3 regions of the Limosilactobacillus portuensis genome follow, and region 2 is predicted to be linked to each of the others. Evidence: riboswitches for the same ligand, from Rfam matches in the RefSeq annotation. Region 2 holds a riboswitch; each other region holds the start of a gene.
The links. A riboswitch is a leader RNA that binds a small molecule or an ion and turns the genes downstream of it on or off. The one in region 2 is predicted to bind thiamine pyrophosphate.

Region 1 (4,283 bases), 960 kb from region 2:
CTACTGTCCATTCTCACCTAAATAATCTAATCAAGGAAGGTTACCTACAAAAGGATCCTTCCAAGCCGCGAGCACTTGAGATTACTAAACAGGGATTAGATCTCTTAGGAATTGAACCAGAGCAAAAAGAGATCCCAATGATCGGTGTTGTTACCGCAGGACAGCCTATCTTAGCAGTAGAAGACACCACAGATTATTTTCCCCTACCACCTTCAATTAAAGATGCATCTGGATTATTCATGTTAAAAATTCACGGTACTAGCATGATCAAAGCCGGAATTCTTGATGGTGATGACGTAATTGTTCGTAAGCAATCAACCGCTAAAGATGGTGAGATTGTGATTGCAATGACAAGTGATAATGAAGCTACTTGCAAACGGTTCTATAAAGAGCCAGAGAATCACCGATTCCGCCTTCAACCTGAGAACGATGCAATGGCGCCTATTTATCTGGATAACGTTACTATTCTTGGCAAGGTTATTGGTCTATACCGTGACCACATTTTCTAAACTTCCCTTTAATTAGCAATGTTTCTTTATTGAGGGTAGGAATGAACTAATAATTTTGTTCATTCCTGCCTTTTTTTGTGATCGACAATCCACACCAAAAAGATCACAATTAAAATATCGGGCAACGTATTTCCTACGGGAAGATCTACTAACATTAAGCAGCGGTATACTATAAAACCAATTAGCCATAAGATAAAATGATTCCAACTAATCCAGCGATCCTTATTGTCAAGCCGAAGAACAAAGCGATCCATAATCTGAATGGCAATCATCGGGGTAAAGACTGAGCTAATGATATAAAGGAAGTTACTAAAATTATCCATCGGCAAAATAATTGCACCAGCACTTCCAATAACGGTTACAATAATCGCCGTTAAACGTGAGGACCACTTAACCTTTAATGTTTGCGCAGATACTCCTGCAGAATAAGCATCCATAAACGTGGTTGTAACCGTTGAGAGGAGAACAATAATTAATCCGCTAATTCCAACACCAGCACCGACCATTATTTTGGCAATATCTGTCTGCCCGGTTAATAGAGTTGAGCCAAGACCAATAATTGCCATCCAACAGCTAATGACACCATAAGTGAACGCACTAACTCCACTCGCTTGGATCGGTTTTTGGGCAACAGAAGTATAATCAGAAATTAAAGGAAGCCAGGATAGGGGCATTGAAACGGCCAATTCTAATCCTTGCCCAAATGATAGTGTCCCCAAGTGGCTATTAACATGTGGCTCTGCAAAAATTAAATAGCACAACCAAATCGTCAAAAGTAATAAAGCAGTTAAAGCAATGGTGTTCAGCCATCTTAAGCGACGAATCCCGATAATTAACCACACTATAATTAGGAATCCAATCAATCCGCACCATAATGGTTGGCCTAACTTCCAAAGGCCATTAGCCGCCAGCGATCCATCATAAATCATGATTCCCGTCCAGCCAATCAGTTGTAAAACATTTAGACTAGCAAAAAAGATTCCACCAAATTGGCCAAAACTGATTTTTACCGATTCCATCGCACTAATCCGCAACTGGCCACCGATTATTCCAGCAAGGAAAAGCAACCCACAGCCAATTAAATGACCTAAGATAATGGCTGTTATTCCTTTAACCATTCCCAATGGCGCTAAGTAAGTTCCTGTCAAAATCTCTGCAATTGATATTCCCGCGCCGCACCAAATCATTCCATTTTCTACCAGTGATGTCTTATGTTGCATCAGTTTCACCATCCTTTTATTGATTAGCGAAACTTGATCTTGATAAAGAAAAATCGACCAGGCACCTACCTGATCGATTCTAAAATTCTTAACTGAATTCCCTCCGTTGGCATTATCCAAATCAGGTCCCATGGGTCGAAGATCACATCTTCCTCTCAGCCTGTTATACAAGCTCCCCGTTTGTGTTAATTATATTGTAACACTTTATTTCTTTTCCTGATAAATCCGTTTGTGTTCCTTTTGACCCTTTAATATAAACGGTGCTGGATCTGATTGCCAATCTAATTCAACATCATCCGGGTTCATCCCCAGTTGTGAATTGAACTGCTTCTCATATTCAGCAATTGAAACCTGATGATGATTTGCTAGATCATCCTTAACGTCACTCAAGTATTTTTCAAAGTGAGGCTGAAGAATCCCACTGTAGAATTCACCTTCTGCTCCGGAACCGTAACTAAAGAGACCAATCCGGTCCCCAGGATTAACTTGACCATTTTGTAAGAGTGACATTACTCCAAGGTAAAGTGAACCAGTATAGAGGTTTCCTACCTCACGACAGTACTTTTGACTTGCGGTCAGCTGCTCACGCAATTTATTAGCAACCGGTGATTGATTGTCCTTGAGAAGCGCCTCCAATGCCTTCTTCCCCATCTTGGTAAATGGCAAGTGGAAAGTTAAGGCAGCAAAATCATCTAATTGGCGTCCGGTCATTTGTTGATAGCGTTGCCAGCATTGGAGGAAAAAGTCAATGTAAACATTAGTCGAGTATTTGCCATCCACATGTGCTTCGGTTGCGTAAAGCGGCCGCCAAAAATCCATAACATCCTTTGTATATGAAACCGTAGTATCCTCAAGAGCCAAGATGTGAGGGTCAGCAGAAATCAACATTGCGACTGCCCCAGCTCCTTGGGTAACCTCACCAGGTGTTTTCAACCCATAACGAGCAATATCAGCTGCAATTACTAAGACTGTCGACTGAGGATTCATCGCAACTAATCCCTTAGCAAACTGAATCCCTGCCGTTGCTGAATAACAGGCTTCCTTTAATTCAACTGCACGGGTAAAATCATCCAGTTCCAAAAGATGTTTGATATAAATGGCACTTGCCTTAGAATTATCAATCCCCGATTCAGTAGCTACAATCACAGTGGAAAGATGTTTTTTGTCATCTTCGGATAATAGCTTCTTGGCTGCTGCTGCTCCCAAAGTGACAATATCTTGAGTTGGTGGAACAACTGCCTGCCGATCCTGACCAATTCCAATCGTGTACTTATCAGGCTCATCTCCCCGTTCACGAGCTAACTCGCGTAAATCAATATACTCGTCAGTAGTTGCAAATGCCATCTTATCAATTCCAATTTTCATTATTCTTCCCCCATTTGATCCATTGTTTGGTTTAATAAGTGATCAACAATAACATTGCCTTGGTTGTTTGCATGTCCCTTAGTCCATTGAAAATGTAGCTGCTTAAACTGTGGTAGTAATTGAATAACCTCTTGCCACAACTCTTGATTAGCCACCGGTGAACCAGTGCTTGTTTTCCACCCCCGATGTTGCCAACCATTCAACCAATTCTTCATGATCGGGTCTAGGACATAGTGTGAGTCAAGAACTGCAATAATTGGGTCCTCTTGTTTTTGGTTCTTTACTAAAATCTGGAGAGCATTCCGGAGCGCCATTAATTCCATCCGATTATTCGTCGCGCCAAACTCACCACCAGTCTTGGTAAATTGCTGACTACCTTTACTGATCAGCAATGCCCAAGCCGCTTTATCTGTTTGCTTAACGTGCTGCCCCGGCTTATTACCGTGATTGCGTGAACCACCATCTGTATACAGGTAAATGATATTTGGATCATTTAGCTTACCATCATGATCTTTATCTTTTGTTTGACTTTTATCATCGCCAGCAAGCCATTCTCTAGCTAACGACTTACTGGAAAAGCTCTTATACACCGCACCCGGATAACCATTAATTTCCTGCTGACATTCTGGCCAGGTAAGATAAATTCCTGGGTGCCGCCCCTTCCTAACTGCATATACTTTACTCATGTCTAACCTCGAAAAAAATAATACATTAATTATAACGAATTTAGACGTAATGTGGAAAATGAAAAATCCCAGCATCATAAAATAATGCCAGGAAATTTAAAATTACACGTGCCATAAATGGATTCCAACCCGCTTAAGGCCGCCCAAATCGAGATCATTCTTAATCATATAAACTGAGTCAAGATCAATAAAGTAAACATTAGCGTGAGCATTAGCAAAGGCTACCGCAGCCGCAATACTTTCAGGAGCCTCAATCATACTACCAACCATGCACGGAATTCCTGCACTTTCACACAACTGATTAATCTTAGTTGCTTCGTAGATTCCTCCACACTTCATTAATTTAATATTAACATAATCTGTTGCTCCCGCTTTAATTACCCGTAAGGCATCCGCTGGTGTAAATACACTTTCATCCAACATTAACGGAATGGTTGATTGCTGACGGAGCAGCGCTAACTCACGCAACTGATTTGCTGGAAGCGGCTGCTCAATAAAATCAA
Region 2 (4,283 bases):
AGTCCCGCGCATTCTTCCAGCAATCCTAATTGAGATAACGGTTTGCTTAATCCGCGGCAAAATATTTAATGCTGCTAAAGTACCATAGGCAAACTTACTGGGGAGATGACAGTTCTGTTCTAATGATCGCGCTAGGGCAAGAGTTGAGGTTGTAAAGGTCATTACCCCACCAGCAAAAACATAAACGTAAAAACGGCTTACCATACTCCATCCAGTAAGCCAACTATGCCCTGGACCATATCCACCAATAGTGATCAGAACTGCAATTCCAGGAATTAAAGGAATTAGCATTAGCCACATAAAGCGACGCCATGTTAGGTGGTGAAAAAGAAGAACGAGCAAAAGACAGACGATCAAAATTAGGTTTACATAAAGCTGATTTGTAAAGCTAATCTCAAGTGAAATGAGGAGAAGGAGGAGAAGTTTAATACTGGGATTCATTTTGTGATCCTCCTTGGTATGAAAGCTGCTGATTAGTAAGGTTAAGGTGATAATCAACTACGCCAGCTAAGTAATCCAATTGGTGACTCACAATTAGCAACGTTTGTGGAAAGGATTGCTTACTTTGTTCAATAAGTGCCAGTAACTTTTGTAGTGATTGATGATCGAGGCCAGTAAAAGGCTCATCCATTAGCAAAATTTCCTGTCCCATTACCAACATGACAAGGTTTTGGATGAGTTTTCGCTGACCACCACTCAGTGAATAAATAATTCTTTGACTAATGTCAGGTAAACCGACCATTGCTAAAAGTTCTGTTACCGTCTTTCGAGTTAGAAACGGATTATGACCATTCTTGAGGCTTAACAGTAATTCTTCACCGACAGTAACGTTTAAGAATTGCTGATTAGTTTCTTGGAAGATTAGACCGACCTTGGAATAATATTTCCCGGGGAATATTTTTTGGATATTTTGCCCCTTATATGTTATTTCCCCCTGATAAGGAGTTAGCTTAGCAATTGATTTGAGGAGAGTTGATTTTCCCGCACCACTAGGACCAGTTAATAAGGTGATTTTGTTCTGAATGATATTTAAACTGGTGGGCCTAATAAGGGAAGTTTGATTACGGCTTACAGCATAATCTTTTAATTCCATAACGATATTAGCAGTTAGCGGCGGAACCTTAGTGGTGAGTCTGTTCCTATGTTGGTGATTAGCATTTTCTAAAAGCATCAAACTATCATGGTGTGACAGTAGAGTGACTTTAGAATTGTGAAACTGAACAACAAGCTGACTAAACTTTTGGTAATTATGGAGATCGTGATCGCTGATAATGATCGTTGTGCCATTTTCATTTTGTAGTTGGGTCAGCTTTTGAAGGAGAAACTGTCGGTTAGCTTCATCAATACTTGAAAAAGGTTCGTCTAGTAGAATGATCTCTGCCTTCATAGCAATTGTAATTGCCAACGCAACTCGCTGTAATTGACCGCCAGAAAGGGTAGTTAGTTTTTGCTGAGCAAGTTTCTCTAAGCCGACAAAGCTTAGGGCACTCTTTACCTGCTTGTTGATTTCTTCGTGGGGAACTTGAAGATTCTCTAGGGTAAACTCTAATTCATGTTGCGGGGTATCCATCGTGAATTGCATCGCTGGATCTTGAAAGAGCATTCCAATTCGTTGCCCGTGGGGAATGGCAACTTTTCCTGAACAGCTGCCACCATATTTTGGAAGCAAGCCAGCGATCAACTTCAGCAGGGTTGTTTTTCCACTGCCAACGGACCCGCTAAAGATGATTGAAGTATGAAGTGGTAATTCAAGGGAGACGTCATTAAGGATCGGCTGACCGTCCTCATATGAAAATGTCAGGTGTTGAATAGCGATTGATTCCATTTGTTTTACCTCGGAAGAACGTGACTTCTGTTTAATAGGTTAACAATGAGCTTAACAAGGATGCCAGTAAAGAAAAACATTGATAACCAGCGAACAATCAGCATCACAATTAACATTGAAAATGGAAAATGGCTGTAACCATTGCGGAACCAGTCCCAGGCAAATGTCAGAATCGTGGTAGTGGTTGCGGAGAGGAGTAAGGTCACCCAATTGTATATTTTATAAAGCGTTAAGGTAAAACCGAGCTCAGTCCCGATCCCTTGAACCAGCCCTGAGAGCAGAGTGGTCACACCCCATTGATCACCGAGGAGCATCTCCACAACGGCACTGAGAAATTCACCGAGAAATGAGGCACCAGGAAGACGGAGCATAAAACCAGCTAACGGACCAGCCATACACCAAATACCTAATGTAATATCGTTAGCCATTGGTCCATAGCCAAAGGGAGTCAGGGCAATTGTTAAGCCGTTGTAGAGCAGACCAGTTGCTAAGTAGATCACTCCAAAAACGATCCCGATGATTGCTAAGAGAATAATGTCCTTTAAATGAAATTGATGAAACATAATGATTCCTTTCTTGGGGAAAGAAAAAGAACCGTGACAAAAAATGCCATGGTTCCTTAAATGGTCGATTAAAAACGCGCTTCCTTCGCTAGCATTATCTAGACAGGTTCAATGGGTCTAATCTCAGCCAAGTGGCACCCCAGACATATAATTTTCTTTTATTATTACCATCATACAACAAAAATGGGTTCTTCGACAGTTAATTTAGTGATTAGCTAAAAGATTAGTCAGGTGGTTCATAAAGACGGAAACAAATCGTTCTTGGTTAACGTTAATTGCCACCTTAACATTTGGGTGGGGTTCATTCAGCCGTGTTTTATCACCGATTGTTCGGGCATAATTATGCTTATTGGTAATAACCTTCATTGGCAGGGCAAGGGTGGTTACAAATGATGGGTCAATTGCCACGCCAACTGCCAATGGATCATGAATTGCACAGCCACGCTTATCAATTCCTAACCGGTAATAGGCATCAATGTAGAAGTCGGTAAGATCAGCATAAGCAATTCCAGCCCGTGTTCCCAAATTGCGCCACTGCTGAGTTTCTTTTTTCGTGAGGAGGGTCCGTAAAGTAACGTCAAGGCCGACCATTGTAATTGGTAATGGACTGGTAAAAACCTCGTTAGCTGCTTCGGCGTCTTGATTGATATTCGCCTCGGCAACATCGCTAACGTTTCCTTCGACCGTTAGCGCACCACCCATTAAAGTAATATTACCGATTAATTGGCTAATCTGTGGATCCCGATGTAGTGCAGCAGCAAGATTTGTCAATGGGCCAGTAGGAACGATAATGAGATCTTTGCTGTACTGGTGGGCCGCCTCAATGATAAAGTCGACACCATCTTTTTCTTGAACTTGATGGCGCGGTTCGGAGAGTGAAATATCACCAATTCCGTTGCTTCCGTGGATCTCCTTGCTGACTTGCATGACATTGAAATGATCAGTAGTACTTGAATGGCTAAGGCCCTTAAAAACAGGAACATCTTGGCCGAGTAATTCAAGAAGCTGTAATGAATTTTTAGCGGTTTGTTCTAGTAAGTTATTACCATAAGAAGCAACAATCCCAATTAAGTCAATCTGTGGGTCAGCAATTGCATACGCAAGAGCTAACGCATCATCGACCCCGATATCTAGGTCCAAGATCATTTTTTTAGTGGCCATGATATTTTCCTCCATTTAGCTAGTTATTTATTTCAATAATAGCTAAATGATGAAGACCCCGCAATTTTAATTTTAGTAAAAATCAATTACAATAAGAAAAAAGAACAGAGAGGAGCCATTACGAATGGCAAAGATGTATGACATTACAATTATTGGTGGCGGTCCCGCAGGAATGTTTGCGGCATTTTATTGTGGACTCCATGAATTAAACGCCCAATTGATTGAAAGTTTGCCCCAACTTGGCGGTCAAGTTAATGCTCTTTATCCGGAAAAACAAATCTGGGACGTTGCGGGACTTCCGGGAGTTACGGGACATGAACTAGTAAGTCAGCTTCAAAAGCAACTTGCTGTGGCTCCGGTTGACCAGTTTACAGGTGAGACTGTTGAGGACGTTGTAAAGGAAGCAGATGGAACGTTTACAGTTAAGAGTGCTGATCGCATTTCGCATTCCCGGGCAATTGTGATTGCATTAGGAAACGGTGCATTTAAGCCCCGAAAATTAGCTCTTGATGGAGCAGATGAAATTGAAGGACACCAGCTTCACTACTTTGTTACTCACCGCGATGACTTTGTTAATAAACGAGTAGCTGTCCTAGGAGGCGGGAATTCAGCAATTGACATTGCTTTAATGCTTGAACCCGTAGCTAAGCAGGTTTCGTTAGTTCACCGTCGGGATCAGTTTCGGGGGATGGAACATTCTGTTTCGCTTTTAAAGAAGTCAAGCGTGGATCTGG
Region 3 (4,283 bases), 770 kb from region 2:
TTGGAGACGAAGAATATCAGCTCCTGTCTGCCGATGAATTGCACTAGCTAATTTAGCAGTGTTACCAAACTGTGAATAGTAAAGAATTAAGACATTTCGTACCATGTTTATCTTCCTTTCGCAAAAACTAATCGATTTACGTTATTCAAATTTTAGCTTAAAATAGTGTTATCTATTCACTATTTGAATCGAGGAACCCCTATTATGGATACAAGAGTAATTAAATACTTCTTAACTGTAGCACAAACGAATAATATTACCCATGCTGCACAACAACTTCATGTTACTCAGCCAACTCTTTCCCGACAAATGATTGAACTCGAAAAAGAACTCGGGGTAACTTTATTTGACCGTAAGCAGCGCCGAATGGAACTTACTAGTGAAGGAATTCTCTTCCAACAACGTGCGTCTACGATCCCTTCCTTGCTTAGCCAAACAAAACAGGAACTTCAAAACACCAAGGAAGAATTAACTGGTGTTCTTAATATTGGCTGTGTTGTTTCAAAGGTTTCAAAATTCGTGATGAAGATTATTAGTGACTTTCAGAAAAAATATCCAAAGGTAAGCTTTAACCTTTACGATGGTAATGGTGATTTGCTTCGTCAACGCTTGGATTCCGGTTTAGAAGATTTTGCTGTGTTGATTGAACCAGTGGAGGCTGCCAAGTATAACTTTATTGTTTTACCAGTTCATGAGCAGTGGGGATTGATTACCAAGAAATCTGATCAACTAGCAGCAAAACATTCGATTACCAAAAGCGATCTGTATAAGCTACCACTAATTATTCCCACCCGGAATATTGTTCGTGATGAAATTAGTGATGTTTTAAAGTTAGATCAAACAAAGTTAAATATTATGGCGACAAATAACTTACCAAGCAATGCCTATGAACTGCTGAAAGCCGGAGATTATTATATGTTGGGAATTCAAGGGATCATTAATTCATTTCATGATCCCGAATTGACATTTATCCCCTTTTCTCCACATAAAGACACCGGTCATGTTCTTGCATGGCGGAAAAACACCGTCGTTACTCCCGTAATGGAAAAATTTCTTCAAGAATTTGCTGACCAAGCTGAAAATTCTTAGAAGATTGAAATTGATAGGGTAAACGACTTACAATAAATTATCAACATTCTAAGGAGTGAAATCAATGCTATATAACGCAGCGCTAGTTCTTGAAGGTGGCGCTTTTAGAGGACAGTATACTGCTGGCGTCTGTGACACATTACTCGCTAATCACATTGAATTTAGTAGTGTGATTGGCGTTTCTGCTGGATCATTAAATGGTGTCAACTTTGTAGCAAAGCAATATGGTCGAGCAGCAAACATTAATATTAACCATCGTCATGATCGCGACTATATTTCTATGACGCGCCCTTTCAAACGACAAGTGATCAACATGAACTACCTATTCGAGGATCATGGTCTTTCATGGCATAACTTTGATGAACGAGCCTATATCAGATCAGCCTCACATTTCACAGCTGTTGCTACTAGACTTCAGGATGGTAAAAAAGCACTCTTTACGGACTTAACGGGTGAGAAATTGACTCAAGTATTAATTGCTTCTTGCTCAATGCCATTTATGATGGATCCTGCCCCGACTCCTGATGGTCTTTGCCTCGATGGCGGAATTGCTGATTCAATCCCTTTTGATGTCGCCCAAGAACAAGGCTACAATAAAATTGTTGTGATCCGTACTCGCGATGTTAGCTACCGAAAGAAACCGTCAAGTCGACCAGTTTGCCAATTATACCGACGTTATTTCAAAGACTATCCTCAGTTTGCTGAAGCTGGGATCCTTCGTCCAGAGGTTTATAACCAACAAGTAGCACAGATTGAACATCTTAGAAGGACCGGACAAATCTTTAATATTGCACCCCAACATCCCGTTAAGGTTGGTCGAGTAGAAAGTAACGTTAAAAAGATCCGGAAACTATACGAAACTGGGCGTCAAGAAGCAGAACAACTATTACCAAGTTTAATTGACTACCTTAATGCTTAAAAGCGGTTTCTATGTTATTATAATGGTATGTTAATAAACAGCATTAGGGGTGTCTGTTTGCCAGACTGAGATGTATTAAGATATACGGACCCTTGAACCTGTTAAGCTAGTACTTGCGAAGGAAAATGCTAACTCAATATATAAAAAATAATGGAGCTGTTAGTTAACACTTAACTAGTAGCTCCATTTTTTAGGACGTGAGATTTTGACTAAATTACAGCTAAAACTATTAGAGCAAGTTCGTCATCAAAACCCGGTTGTGCTGACAATCCCTAACATGGTAACTCCAGATAAGGTTGCTGATGGGTTGAGTGCGATTGGTGCTTCACCAATCATGTCTACCGCACCTCAAGAAGCAGCAGAAATGATGAAATTAGCCGATGCGATTACGATTAACCTAGGAACCATTCACGAAGAACAGGCTAACGAGATTACAACTATCCTCAAAAATAACCAAAATCAAAAGCCAATGGTGCTTGATCCGGTTGCGATCGGTGCTAGTCATTACCGGTTAGCTTTTGCAAAACAACTATTACAAGACCACCGCTTTACTGTTATTCGGGGAAATGCTGGTGAAATTGCTGCATTAGCGAATGTTAACTGGCATTCACGCGGAATTGACAGTGGCAGTGGGCAAGCGGATCTTCACGAGATTGCTAAAACGGTCGCTAATAAATATCACTGTATTGTCGTCCTGACTGGTAAAACAGATATTATTACAGACGGCGATAATACTTTTATTAATCAGCTTTCCACTAGTTATTTTGTAACTAATGTAGGGAGCGGTGATATTCTTTCCAGTGTTATTGCTGCTTATCTCGGTGTAAGCAAGGATTATTATACAGCTGCCTGCACTGCAACTACAGTTTTTACTGCCACGGGAGTCAAAGCTGCTAGAGAGTCAAGTGGCTTTGGCCAATGGCAAGTCAAATTCCGGGATGAACTAGCGTCAATTAAATCCAGCGAAGTTCTCTCAGTATTGTAAAAAATAAAGGAGTTACTAATAAAAATGACAAATGATTTTCCTCAAGCTTTAACAATTGCTGGTACTGATTCTGGAGGTGGTGCCGGAATCTCTGCTGATTTCAAAACCATGCAAATGCGCGGTGTCTTTGCCACAATGGTTGTTGTCGCGGTAACAGCGCAAAATACCCTTGGCGTTCAGGATGCCCTAGCAATGCCACCAAAATTAATTGATGAACAGTTTTTCTCCCTAGCTGCTGATTTTAATATCCGCGCCTGCAAAACAGGAATGCTGGCGGATTCCCTCCGTGTCAAAACCGTTGTCAACAACCTCAAGCAATATAATTTCGGTCCACTAACGGTAGATCCCGTGATGATTGCTAAAGGTGGTGCTAAACTTTTAAGTGAGGATGCGATTAGTGTGGTTCGTGAACAACTATTGCCACTCGCCGATTTGATTACCCCTAACCTTCCAGAAGCTGAAGAATTAGCTCAAATGAAGATCACAACAGAAGCTGAAATGGAAGCTGCTGGACATCGTCTTCAATCAATGGGAGCGAAGAATGTCCTGGTTAAGGGAGGTCATTTTTCAAATGATGGTGAAGCAAATGACTTTGTATTATTAGAGAATGGGCACTCGTTTTGGATGACTGCCAAGCGAAAGCAAACTCAGAATACTCATGGTACCGGTGATACTATTTCTTCCTGTATCACTGCTGAACTCGCTAAGGGCAAATCAATGGAAGACGCCCTCAAAATTGGAAAGGCCTATGTTGAAGCAACGATTAAGCAAGGCATTAACGTTGGTCACGGTCATGGTCCACTAAATCATTGGGCAAAAATAAGGAGCGATAATAATGAACTTTAATCCAAAAATGTTACAAGTATACCTTGTCGGCGGAACTCAAGACACCCACCATGATTCCTATGAATTCCTCGCTAAAGTAGAAGAAGCAATGCAAGCTGGAATTACCGCATTTCAATATCGAGAAAAAGATAATTCAACCATGACTGCCGATGCACGATTAATCATGGCAAGGCGACTAGTCGAAATGGGAAAACGCTACTCAATTCCCGTTTTGATTGATGATGATGTTCAAATGGCATTGCGTGTTGGTGCTGATGGTGTTCATGTTGGCCAGGATGATGAACAAATTGAGCAGGTAATTAAAGAAGCAGCTGGTAAGTTAATTATTGGCTACTCATGCAACACGGCTACTGAAGTAGAAAAAGCAAATCATTTATCTGCTATTGACTATCTAGGTTGTGGTCCCGTCTTTGAAACCACGTCAAAGATCGATGCTGATCCTGT

Region 1: it holds a riboswitch for thiamine pyrophosphate, as region 2 does, so the genes downstream of both, cytX (putative hydroxymethylpyrimidine transporter CytX) here and PRK60_RS00465 (ECF transporter S component) in region 2, are expected to answer to the same signal.
Region 3: it holds a riboswitch for thiamine pyrophosphate, as region 2 does, so the genes downstream of both, thiM (hydroxyethylthiazole kinase) here and PRK60_RS00465 (ECF transporter S component) in region 2, are expected to answer to the same signal.

The regions. Positions count from the first base shown of each region.
Region 1 covers NZ_CP117296.1:1,051,878-1,056,160, forward strand. The annotation lists gene lexA (transcriptional repressor LexA) at 1-509, shown strand, start outside; gene cytX (putative hydroxymethylpyrimidine transporter CytX) at 569-1,729, opposite strand; TPP riboswitch at 1,811-1,918, opposite strand; gene PRK60_RS05300 (hydroxymethylglutaryl-CoA synthase) at 1,934-3,094, opposite strand; gene PRK60_RS05305 (ribonuclease H family protein) at 3,094-3,780, opposite strand; gene PRK60_RS05310 (dipeptide epimerase) at 3,883-4,283, opposite strand, start outside.
Region 2 covers NZ_CP117296.1:92,278-96,560, forward strand. The annotation lists gene PRK60_RS00455 (energy-coupling factor transporter transmembrane component T family protein) at 1-441, opposite strand, end outside; gene PRK60_RS00460 (ABC transporter ATP-binding protein) at 425-1,825, opposite strand; gene PRK60_RS00465 (ECF transporter S component) at 1,831-2,388, opposite strand; TPP riboswitch at 2,451-2,540, opposite strand; gene PRK60_RS00470 (nucleoside hydrolase) at 2,593-3,549, opposite strand; gene PRK60_RS00475 (NAD(P)/FAD-dependent oxidoreductase) at 3,674-4,283, shown strand, end outside.
Region 3 covers NZ_CP117296.1:865,287-869,569, reverse strand. The annotation lists gene PRK60_RS04390 (flavodoxin family protein) at 1-105, opposite strand, end outside; gene PRK60_RS04385 (LysR family transcriptional regulator) at 205-1,089, shown strand; gene PRK60_RS04380 (patatin-like phospholipase family protein) at 1,154-2,008, shown strand; TPP riboswitch at 2,044-2,149, shown strand; gene thiM (hydroxyethylthiazole kinase) at 2,214-2,993, shown strand; gene thiD (bifunctional hydroxymethylpyrimidine kinase/phosphomethylpyrimidine kinase) at 3,018-3,839, shown strand; gene thiE (thiamine phosphate synthase) at 3,829-4,283, shown strand, end outside.